Regions from separate parts of the Citricoccus alkalitolerans genome, predicted to be linked through region 3. Evidence: riboswitches for the same ligand, from Rfam matches in the RefSeq annotation. Region 3 holds a riboswitch; each other region holds the start of a gene.
The links. Region 3 has a riboswitch for S-adenosylmethionine ahead of ABD134_RS10065 (ABC transporter ATP-binding protein). Riboswitches for the same ligand answer to the same signal wherever they lie in the genome.

Region 1: it holds a riboswitch for S-adenosylmethionine, as region 3 does, so the genes downstream of both, ABD134_RS06480 (acyl-CoA dehydrogenase family protein) here and ABD134_RS10065 (ABC transporter ATP-binding protein) in region 3, are expected to answer to the same signal.
Region 2: it holds a riboswitch for S-adenosylmethionine, as region 3 does, so the genes downstream of both, ABD134_RS01420 (O-acetylhomoserine aminocarboxypropyltransferase/cysteine synthase family protein) here and ABD134_RS10065 (ABC transporter ATP-binding protein) in region 3, are expected to answer to the same signal.

What each region holds. Positions count from the first base shown of each region.
Region 1 is NZ_BAAALH010000002.1:121,460-125,198, reverse strand. It holds gene ABD134_RS06490 (formate/nitrite transporter family protein) at 1-257, shown strand, start outside; gene cynS (cyanase) at 272-709, shown strand; SAM riboswitch class IV at 874-988, shown strand; gene ABD134_RS06480 (acyl-CoA dehydrogenase family protein) at 1,081-2,454, shown strand; gene ABD134_RS06475 (acyl-CoA dehydrogenase family protein) at 2,451-3,725, shown strand.
Region 2 is NZ_BAAALH010000001.1:324,906-328,644, forward strand. It holds gene ABD134_RS01405 (hypothetical protein) at 1-742, opposite strand, end outside; gene ABD134_RS01410 (CPBP family intramembrane glutamic endopeptidase) at 833-1,744, shown strand; gene ABD134_RS01415 (VOC family protein) at 1,838-2,494, opposite strand; SAM riboswitch class IV at 2,698-2,812, shown strand; gene ABD134_RS01420 (O-acetylhomoserine aminocarboxypropyltransferase/cysteine synthase family protein) at 2,894-3,739, shown strand, end outside.
Region 3 is NZ_BAAALH010000002.1:912,220-915,958, forward strand. It holds gene ABD134_RS10055 (ABC transporter permease) at 55-915, opposite strand; gene ABD134_RS10060 (aliphatic sulfonate ABC transporter substrate-binding protein) at 969-1,988, opposite strand; gene ABD134_RS10065 (ABC transporter ATP-binding protein) at 2,075-2,917, opposite strand; SAM riboswitch class I at 2,928-3,021, opposite strand; SAM riboswitch class I at 3,287-3,375, shown strand; gene ABD134_RS10070 (LLM class flavin-dependent oxidoreductase) at 3,389-3,739, shown strand, end outside.

The DNA of each region.
Region 1 (3,739 bases), 790 kb from region 3:
TGCCGGTCATGCTCTTCTTCTACATGGGATTCGAGCACTCCATCGTCAACATGTTCCTCTTCCCGGCGGGCCTCATGCTGGGCGGTGAGTTCTCCATCATGGACTACCTCGTCTGGAACGAGATCCCGACCGTGCTCGGCAACCTCGTGGGTGGCCTCTCCTTCGTGGGCCTGACGCTCTACGCCACCCACTACCGTACGGCGGCCAAGCGTCAGCCGAAGCTGCCGGCCCTGCCCGACCACGCCGTGAGCCGCTGACCATGGACCCCATCATGCATAAGGCGCACGCTGCCGACCTCGTCAATGCCGCACGCATCCGTGCCGGTCTCACCTGGGCCGGCCTCGCGGCCGCCATCGGAGCCGCACCGGTGTGGACCACGGCCGCGCTGCTGGGACAGCACCCGATGACCGCGGCCCAGGCCGGCGTCGTGGTCGAGATGCTCGGTCTGGGCGACGACGTGGCTGAGAGCCTGCAGCAACAGCCGAACCGGGGCAGCGACCCGGCCGTGATGAACGACCCCACGATCTATCGACTGATGGAGGCCATGTCGGTCTACGGGCCGGCGCTGAAGGCCCTGATCCACGAGGAGTTCGGGGACGGCATCATGAGCGCCATCAACTTCAAGGCAGACGTTGCCCGCCGTGCCGATGTGGACGGCGACCGCGTGGTCATCACCTTGGATGGCAAGTTCCTGGACTACCGCTGGTGACCGGGCCGCCCCTTCCGTCACCGGCCGTCACAGACCGTCATCTGGGGCGGCCCAGGACGGTCGGGGCGGCACATCGGCACGGAAACGGGCCCAGATGACGCCAGGCCGCTGAACATGACCCGAGGCTTGGCGGCCACGTGCTGACTGCCTAGGGTCGACATCAGAATCACGAGATCCGGTGCTAAGCCCTGGCTGGCCGGACGGCAACCCTCTCTCCGTAGTGGGGTGCTCCAGGTGATGATTCGGCCTCCGGGGACCACCGCGGGGCAAGTACGGCACCACCGTGAAGACGTGTCCCGGCCGCCAGGCTATGTCGACGCCGTGTTCCGGGCCAACGCCATTCCGGTGTGCCATGGACGACGGGGACACCCATGACGGACACCACCCACCTCGAACACCGCACCGTGCCGACCGGACTGCCCACCTTCGAGGAGCTGCGGGCGGACATCGGCCCCTCCGGACCGACGGACGCCCAGCTCACCGAGCACTTCGCCCCCGTCTTCGCGGCCATCGCTGCGGGCTCGGCACAGCGAGAGCAGGACCACGAGTTGGCGTTCGCGGCCATAGAGCACCTCCGCGGCGCGGGGTTCACCCGAGTGCGGCTCGGCCGCGACCACGGGGGCATCGGCGCGAGCCTGCCGCAACTGGCCGACCTGCTGGTGGATCTCGCCGCCGCCGATTCCAACCTGCCCCAGGCGCTGCACGGGCATTTCATGTTCACCGAGCAGCACGAGAACGAGTCCCAGGGCGCGGTCTCCGAGTGGTGGTTGGCCGAGGTCGCCTCGGGGAAGATCTTCGGCAATGCCCTGGTGGAGTTGCCCCCGTCTGCGGGCCGGCGCCCCGTGCACTGGATCGATGCGGACTCGGACACCGTGCAGGCGGCCGCCGCCACCGGCACCACGGAGGTGGCCCGCCTGACGGGTGACAAGTTCTACTCCACCGGGGCGATCTTCGCCGACTACCTGCTGGTCTCCGCGGTCCCGCCAGGGCTCGAGGAGGACGGCCCGGTCTTCGCGATCATCGACGCCCGCGATCCCGGGGTGCAGCGCATCGACGACTGGAACGGCTTCGGCCAGCGGCTCACCGCCTCCGGCACCACCACCCTGGACCACGTCCCCGTGCGGGCCCAGCGGACCCAGGAGTTCAACGTCCCCACGGGCGTGCTGGCCTACACCGTCCTGTGGATCGTGCTGGCGGCCACGCAGGCCGGGATCGGGGCCACCGCGCTGGCCGAGATCACCACGTTCGTCCGGGGCCGGCGTCGTACCTATGACCACGCCACGGCGGAGACGCCGGCGGAGGACCCGCTGGTGCACCAGGTCATCGGTGCCGTCTCCTCCAAGGTGAGCTCGGCCCGGCACATCGTGCGCGGCACCGCGGCCGTGGTGGAGGAGTCTTACCTCCAGGTCCGGGGGCACAGCGACCTGGAGGACCCGGTGGTGGTCCAGGCCCACGCCCGGGCCAACATCGCGTTGTCAGAGGCGTCACTCGTGGTGTCCGATCTGATCCTGGAGGCCACCAACCAGATCTTCGAGTCCGGCGGGGCCTCTGCCACGGATGCCAGCCGGCAGCTGCACCAGCACTGGCTCAACGCCCGGACGGTCGCCAGCCACACCCCGCTGGTCTACCGCACCCAAGCCGTGGGCGACTACCGGGTCAACGGCGCCATCCCGCCGTTCCACTCCACGGCCCGCAATTCCGCTGCCCCTGAGGCCGCTGCCACATCCACCACCGAGGGAGCATGATGACCACCACCACCGAGCGCACCACCGCCGCCACCAGCGCGTCCACCGGAGGCGAACCGTCCGGCCGGTCCTACCGGGCCCTCCGCGAGCGGCTGGCCCCGGAGTTCGCCGCCATCGCGGACAGCGCCGCGCAGCGGGAGGCCGAGCACATCATCGACCGCGACGCCGTCCGGCGACTGGCCGCGGCAGGGTTCACCTCCCTGCGGGTGCCGGTGGAGTACGGCGGCGCCGGACTCTCCTTCGAGGAGCAGGCCCAGCTGATCGTGGAGCTGGCGGCGGCGGACTCGAACCTCGTCCAGGCACTGCGCGCACACCTGATCAACCAGGAGAACGTGCTGGGACACCCGGACCCGGCGTTCCGGGACCGGTGGCTGCGCCGCCTCGGAGCCGGGGCGGTGGTCGGCAACGCCATCACGGAGATCAACAACGCGGTGGGGGAGGGCACCACCACGTTGGCCCAGGACGCCGAGAGCACCTGGAGGCTCAACGGCACCAAGTACTACTCGACCGGGACCCTCTACGCGGATTGGATCATCGTGGCAGCGGTGGATGCCCACGGTGAGGAGATCGCCGCCACGGTGCCCGTGGACGCACCCGGGATCTCGAGGCTGGACGACTGGGATGGCTTCGGCCAGCAGCTCACCGCCTCCGGCACCACGGTGTTCCACGGCACGCCGGTCGAGGCCGAGGAGGTCTACACCGGTGGTCTGGATGACGGCACCCGTGTCGCCACCGGCCAGGCCAGCTGGCAGTTCCTGCACCTCGCGGCGCTGACCGGCATCGCCGAGGCCATCGTGCGGGACGTCAGCGAGTACGTCCGCGGCCGGCGTCGTTCCTTCAGCCACGGGACCGCGGAGCTGCCGCGGGACGATTCCCAGGTGCTCCAAGTGGTGGGCGAGCTCTCCTCCGCCGCGTTCGCCGCACGGGCCGCCTTCGACTCCGTGGTCTCCGCGCTGGGCGGCGTGCTCGGACGGGAGGCCGCCGGAGAGGTCCTGCCGGAGGAGGACACCAATGCCCTTTACATCCGTGTCTACCAGGCCCAGCAGGTCATCGCGAAGAACGTCCTGGCCGCGGCCACCCACCTGTTCGAGGTGGGCGGGGCCTCTGCCCTGAGCCAGTCGAAGCGGCTGGACCGCCACTGGCGGAATGCCCGCGTGCTGGCCAACCACAACCCCCTGATCTACCGGTCCCGCCTCGTCGGGGACTGGGAGGTCAACGCCACCCCGCCGGCCCGTTCCTACCGCATCGGCTCCGTGCCGAACGAGCAGTGAGCACGAACCCGTTC
Region 2 (3,739 bases), on a different contig from region 3:
CCTCGGTGGCTCGCTCAACGCGGGGAAGCACCTTGCGCAACAACTTGGGCCAGTTCGCCGGCGGGGTGTCGCTCGTCGAGCCCTCACGCAGGGAGGCATCGTAGATCGTCTCCAAGGCCATCCATCCCAGCCACACCCGTCCCCGCAGCGCCTCATCGGCGTCCCGGGCGATCGCCTCCAGCTTGTCCTCGCCGTGCCACAGCGCCAGGTAGGCAGGGTTCAGGGCCGGATCCCACACGGCGGCCAGGTCCCAGTCCAGGATCCCGGTCAGGGCCCAGCGATCACCGCCGTCTCCGTCGGTTCCGTCACCTTCGCGGTTTCCGACGGGTGCACGCTGCCACCGCACCTCGCCGGTGTGTGATGGATGCGCCTCGCCCGGGAGATACTCCTGCACCACGGCGGCCATCCCAGCCGGCAGCCCGTCTGCTTCTCCGACCACCTCGGTCAGCGGCACGGGCACGGCGAAGGGGAGCGCCGCCGTCGTGCCGAGGATCTTCAGGGTGGCCATATGGTCGCTGAGGTGCGCCGCGGCCTCGGGGGTGCGGGGGATCCGCACGGCGCCCACACCGGGCAGCACGAGCACTCGGTGGAACTGACCGCCCTCGTCGACAACGCCGGCAGGCCAGTCCGCCTCGGCGAGCCGGCGAGCGAGTCCGTCATCAGTGGCGAGGGCGGAGGCCAAGGGCCTGGCGGTCGCGGTGCAGGCGGCGGCGACGTCGTCGGGAGTCGGTGCGGAGGCCATGAATCCACGGTAGCGCGGCGGCCGGCTCAGACCTGGGTAGGACGAGAGGATCAGAAGGCCAGGGGAGCCGGGCACTCCTACACTGGGGCCGTGACCTCCCCCGCTTCGTCGTCTCCGAACGTCCCGAATCCGTCGACCCGGCCGGCGTCGGCAGAGGGGTTCGACTCCCTGGCGGTGCCCTCCGCCCGGATGGTCCGCTGGGAGATCGCCATAGTGCTGGCCCTGTCCCTCGGGAAGTCGGCGGTCTACGCGATCGTCAAACTCATCGACAAATGGACGCAGGCGCCTCTGTCCGGGCAGACCACCACGCTGAACCCGGCGCTGGACGATCGGCAGTACTTCGACCTGACGTACCAGCTGCTGGATATCGGTTTCGCACTGGTCCCGGTGCTGCTGGTACTGCACCTGGTATGGATCCGGGGACGCAACCCGCTCCGCACCTTCGGCCTGGACTTCCGCCGCCCGGGCCGGGATGTGGGCCTCGGCGTCGGGCTGTTCCTGGCGATCGGCCTCGGAACTTTGGCGGTCTACGCGGCCGGACGGGCCACCGGCGTCACCACGGCCATCGTCGGCAGCGCGCTGAACGAGTACTGGTGGAGCACCCCGGTGCTGCTGTTCTCCGCCCTGCGGCACGGGTTGCTGGAGGAGGTCATCGTCGTGGCGTGGCTCTTCGACCGCCTCGGCTACGTGCAGCAGCTGCGAGCGGGGCTTGATCCGAGCCGGCCCGGCAGTGAGGGCGGGCTACGAGTGTGGGGGAGCGGCGCCGTCGTGCCCTTGCATCCCGTCACCGTGCTGGTGGCCTGCGCCGTCCTACGAGGGGCCTATCACCTCTACCAGGGGGTGGGCCCGGGAATCGGCAATCTGCTCATGGGGCTGGTGTTCGGCGCGGTCTACCTGAGGTACCGGCGGGTGATGCCGCTGGTGATCGCGCACTTCCTCCTGGATGCCGCGGGATTCATGGCCTACCCGTTGCTGGCGGCGGCGGGCCTGTTCGGCACCTGAGGCTCGGCTCCGGCACCTGATCCCGACTCTCAGTCGACTTGGGGTGGGTGTTCGACGAAGACTCCCACCCCAACTCAACTGAACGTGACAGAACTACAGGGTGATGGTGCCCTTGGGGGTCTCGAAGGTGACCTCGAGGATTCCGGGGGTGCCGGAGGGTGATTCGAAGACCACGTTGAGGTCCTCGACCTTCTCCTCCGGATCGTCCAGGCCCAACCAGCCGCGGACCCGATCGCGGGAGCCGGCGATCGTGATGGAGGACAGCTCAGCCTGAGGTGTGTGGGCCTGCGAGGGGTGCAGTTCCTCGGTGCCCTCATCCCAGCGCAGGAGGTATGGGACCTGTGGGTCGGCGATGAGGCCCTTGATGCCGATCTGGCGCCACGTGAGTTCGCGGCCGTCCGGGAACTTCCGGTTGCCGGGCACGGACTGGCGCTCCAGGCGCTCCTCGAACGGCGCGAGGTCGTCCACGGTGACACACCAGCCCATCCAGCCGCCGCCCATCTCGGAGCGGGCGCGGACGGCCTGGCCGAACGGGGCCTTCTCGGAGGAGGGGTGGTCCAGGACCTCGACCACCTCGAGGTACTGGCGGTTGCGTAGCGGGAAGATCGCGTTGCGCGTGCCGAAGCGGGGATGGACACCGCCCTTGACGCGCTCGATGCCGAGCGTTTCGGCGAGGCGATCCACCGTGGCGGCGAGTCCTTCTTCGGGTCCAACGGCGTACGAGACGTGATCCAGGCGCATCATGCCCATATCGTCGCACTTTCTTCAGTCACGGACCGGTTAGGTTAACCTCACTTGAAATGTGGCCGAAGTCACAGGTCTGACTGCCGCCTGGTGCCGGGTGCCGGCGTCCGTCAAGGTGGTGGCCACCCGGGCCCCGCTGTGAGGCGCAATGCGACGTTCCAGGGTGGTCGGGGATGAAACCCCGGAGCCGATCTGGCAGACTTGAGGAAGGTCATGAGTGCCAGCATCAAGCCCCGGCTTGCTGGCCGGCAACCCTCCAGCTCGCGGTGGGGTGCCCCGGGTGAGGACCAGGCAGGTGCCAACCGGCACCGGCAAGCGCGGGCCACCACGCCGCGTCGGGTTGCTGGACGATGTCCGTGCCCGCCGGCACCACGCAGGTGGCCCTGAACTGACAGGAGCCGTCACATGACTGACACCCCCAACAGCACCCCGAACACCGAAGCCGCCGCCGATCCGGCCCAGTGGGGCTTCGAGACCCGCCAGGTCCATGCCGGGATCCCGGAGGAGAACCCCTACGGCGCCACCGTGTTGCCGATCATCCAGTCGAACTCGTTCGACTTCCCCTCTGCCGAGGTCGCCGCGGACCGCTTCGCACTGAAGGACCTCGGCCCGATCTATTCCCGCATCGGCAACCCCACCCAGGAGGCCGTGGAGGGCAAGATCGCCGCCCTGGAGGGCGGAGTCGGGGCCCTGCTGCTGGCCTCGGGTCAGGCCGCCACCACCTTCTCCATCCTCAACCTCGCGGGTGCGGGGGACCACGTCGTCGTATCGGCCTCGCTGTACGGCGGCACGCAGAACCTGTTCAAGCACACGTTGGCCAAGATCGGCATCAGCACCACCTTCGTGCAGGACCCGGACAGCCCGGCTGCGTGGAAGAACGCCATCCAGGACAACACCAAGGCCCTGTTCGGCGAGACCCTCGGCAACCCCCGCGGGGACGTGCTGGACATCCGCGCCGTCGCCGACGTGGCCCACGAGGCAGGGGTGCCGCTGATCGTGGACAACACCCTGGCCACCCCGTACCTGCTGCGCCCGATCGAGCACGGGGCGGACATCGTGGTCCACTCCGCCACCAAGTACCTCGGCGGCCATGCCGCGGCCATGGGCGGTGTGATCGTGGACGGCGGCACCTTCGACTTCGCCGCCCAGCCGGAGCGCTTCCCCGGCTTCAACACCCCGGATGAGAGCTACAACGGGATCGTCTTCGCCCGTGACCTCGGGGTGGACGGCATCCTCGGCGCCAATCTGGCC
Region 3 (3,739 bases):
TTGGTGGTGTCCTGCACACACCACCGATTACTGCCCGCAAAGTCAGATCTCGGGTCAGGACCAGCGGCGGATGGCCCGCTGCTCCACGAGGCCGAGGATCGCGTCCGTGATCTTGCCGATGACTGCCAGGAGGATGATCGCCAGGATCAGCCGGTCGGTGCGGCCGTTGTTCTGAGAGTCGCTGAGCAGCCACCCCAGACCCATGGAGGAGGCGATGAGCTCCGCGGCCACCAGGAACAGCCACGCCTGGGCGAGGGCCAGCCGCAGGCCGGAGAACACGGACGGCACCACGGCGGGCAGCTGCACGGTCCGCAGGAGGCGCAGGCCGTGGTAACCGAACGCGCGGCCGGCCTCCACGAGGTGCGGATCCACGTGCTTGAGCGCCGCATACACGTTGGTGAAGATGGGGAAGAAGGCACCGATTGCCACCAGGGTGACCTTGGAGTCCTCCCCGATGCCCATCCACAGGATCAGCAGCGGCACCCACGCCAGTGACGGCACCGCGCGGATGGCACCGACCAGCGGCGCGAGCGCGGCGTCGGCCCACGTGGACAGGCCCAGGAGGGAGCCGATGAGCAGGCCGAGGACCCCGCCGATGGCGAAGCCGAGCAGAACGCGTTGTACCGAGATGGCGATGTGATGCCACAGGGATCCGTCGGCGGCCAGGTCGATCCCCGCGCTGATCACCGAGGCCGGTGAGGGCAGCTGGACCGGGGAGAACAGCCCTGCGGTGGTCGCGGCCCACCAGGCGATGACGAGCGCCACCGGCAGCAGCAGCCCGACGACGGCCCGGCCGGCCGAAGTGCCCAGGATCCCGCGGGCGCCTCGGCCGGTGGCGGGACCACCGCCGTCCCGTGGCCCGGGGCCGGAACCCGGGCTGGCCGGCGTCGTGCCCTGGTTGCGGCGCCCTGTCACGTCATCATCCCGAGGTGATGCCGGGGTTAAGTGTTCGGGCGAGACGAGGGAGCTCACTGGGTGGCCTCTTCGGCGAACGAGGGCTCGAGGAGCTCGGCCAGGGCCTTGTCGACGTTCTCCTGGCTGGCCACGTCACCGGTCTCCACGAGGATCGGGCCGACGACCTCGAGGACGTCGAGCTGCGCCTGGCCGGGCACCGGGTCCACGTCCAGGTTGGAGCGCTCCTCGATGACAGTAATGGCCACGTCTTCCTCCAGACCTGCCACCTCGGCGAGGATGGAAGCAGTCTCCTCCGGATTCGCCAAGGCCCACTCGCGAGCCTGCTCGTAGACGTCCACCACGGTCTGGGCCAGCTCGGGGGACTCCGCCAGGAAAGACTCGGTGGCGTTGAGGAAGCCATAGGTGTTGAAGTCGACGTTGCGGTAGAACAGTTCGGCGCCCTCGGCCTCGGCGCCGGCCATAATGGGGTCCAGCCCGGACCATGCGTCCACGGACCCGTTGTTCAGGGCCGCGTTGCCGTCCGCATGCTGAAGGTTCTGCACCGTGACATCAGCCTCGTCCACGCCGGCTTCGCCGAGGGCCTGAATGAGGAAGAAGTACGGGTCAGTGCCCTTGGTGGCCGCCACGTTCTTGCCGACCAGGTCCGTGACCTCCGTGATGTCTGAATCGGCGGTGGTGACCAGGGCGGACCACTCCGGCTGGGAGTACAGGCTGATGGTCTTGATCGGGGTGCCGTTGGCGCGGTTGAGCAGGGCGGCGGAGCCGGCCGTGGAGCCCACGTCGATGGCCTCGGCCCGCAGCGCCTCGTTGGCCTTGTTCGAACCGGCGGACTGGATCCAATTCACGGTGACGCCCTCGTCTGCGAGTTCATCCTCAAGCCAGCCCTTCTCCTTGATGACCAGGGAGAGGGGGTTGTACGTGGCGTAGTCGATGTTCAGCTCGCCGCCACCCACGCCACCGTCGGCCCCGGCTTCGGCGGCCTCTCCACCGGATCCCTCGCCGGCGACGCAACCGGTGAGCGTGAAGGCCGTGATGGCGAAGGTGGTGAGGGAAAGGGTGAGGCGTGAGCGCATGGTGGGGCCTTTCGAGGGGGTGCGGTGCGTCCCGGGCCGGGAGGGATGAGGCGCCGGGCGATCGGGTGGATACGGAGGGGAACCGGTCAGTGGCGGTGGGCGTCCACGCCGAGGCCGCCGAGCAGCTCGGTCCGGAGGTGGGCCAGTTCGGCCGAGCCGCGGTCCCGGGGCCGTTCACCGGGGACGGTGACCACGGTGCGGGTGGTCGCGCCGGGGGCGGAACCCGGAGCGGGGTCCTGGCCGAGCAGCAGGATCCGGTCGGCCAGCTGGAGCGCCTCGTCCACGTCATGAGTGACGAGCAGGACGGTCGTGGCGGTCTTGGCATGGACGTCCAGGAGTAGGTCCTGCATCCTCAGCCGCGTCAGAGCGTCGAGCGCGCCGAACGGCTCGTCCAGCAGGAGAACGCCGGGCTGCCGGGCCAGGGCGCGGGCCAGCGAGGTCCGCTGGGCCATGCCGCCGGAGACTTCGCGGGGCCGGAGGTCGGCGTGCTCGGCCAGACCCACCAGATCCAGCAAGTGGTCGACGTTCTCGCGGCCCTCGGCCCGTCCGATGCCGGGCGGCAGCCCCAAGGACACGTTCTGGTGGAGGGTGCGCCAGGGCATGAGGCGCGGTTCCTGGAACCCGACTGCGGTGCGGGGGTCATAGGGGCGGACGGCGGACCCACCGACGAGGATCTGCCCGGTGCTGCCGCTGTCCAGGCCGCCCACGGCACGCAGCAGCGTCGACTTGCCGCAGCCGGAGGCCCCGAGGATGGCCAGGACCTCGCCTGGCTGCACGGTGAGGTTGATGTCCCGCAACACGGTGCGTGCGCCGTCGATGGCGGGAAAGGACCGGCCGACGTCGCGGAACTCCACCGCAAGGCTGGTGGTCGGGGCCGGCGGCGCGGTGAGGACGCTGGAACCGGGCAGGGACTCGGCAAGGGCAGTCACGGTGAATCACGCTCCATCGGTTCTGGCATGAGCACCTTCCCGGGTCATACGGGAGGTTGCTGCGGCGTCACTGAGCCAGATCTCTCGGCCGCTCTGGATGGTTGATTCATCTAGTGAAGCAGAGCACGGGGTATCCGTGTCAACCGCTGAAGATGCTGTACACCCGGTCCCACAGGGGGCAGTGAACCGGGCAACGGCATGTTTTCCGGGCCAGTCATTCCCCCTCGCGCACCTACACGCCGCGTCATGTGACGTCACATTCAGGGACTTTTGCCGTCGAATCCGGGCCCGCGGCCAGCCAACGGCACGACAGGTCGATATATGACGCTGGATTAGTTCGTATCCCAAGCCATCTGGTCGCCTGTGAGAGACCCATCCAGAGCGGCCGAGAGATCTGGCTCGACGACGCCGCAGCAACCCCCTGTCGAAGCGGGTGCTACCGCCAGGACCGATGGAAGGACGTGCATTCTGATGCTTGAACGTGTCCCGCGCCGCATCCGGCTCAATGCCTTTGACATGAACTGCGTGGGCCACCAGTCCCCGGGGCTGTGGCGCCACCCGGAGGACCGCTCCAGTGACTACAACTCGATCGGCTACTGGACGCATCTGGCCCAGGTCGCCGAACGAGGTCGCTTCGACGGACTGTTCATCGCCGACGTGCTTGGCACCTATGACGTGTACGGCGGCTCTAACGAGGCCACTCTCACCGCCGGTACCCAGGTGCCGGTCAACGACCCCATGCTGCTCGTCAGCGCCATGGCCGCGGTGACCGAACACCTCGGTTTCGGCATTACCGCAGGAACTGCCTACGAGCATCCCTAT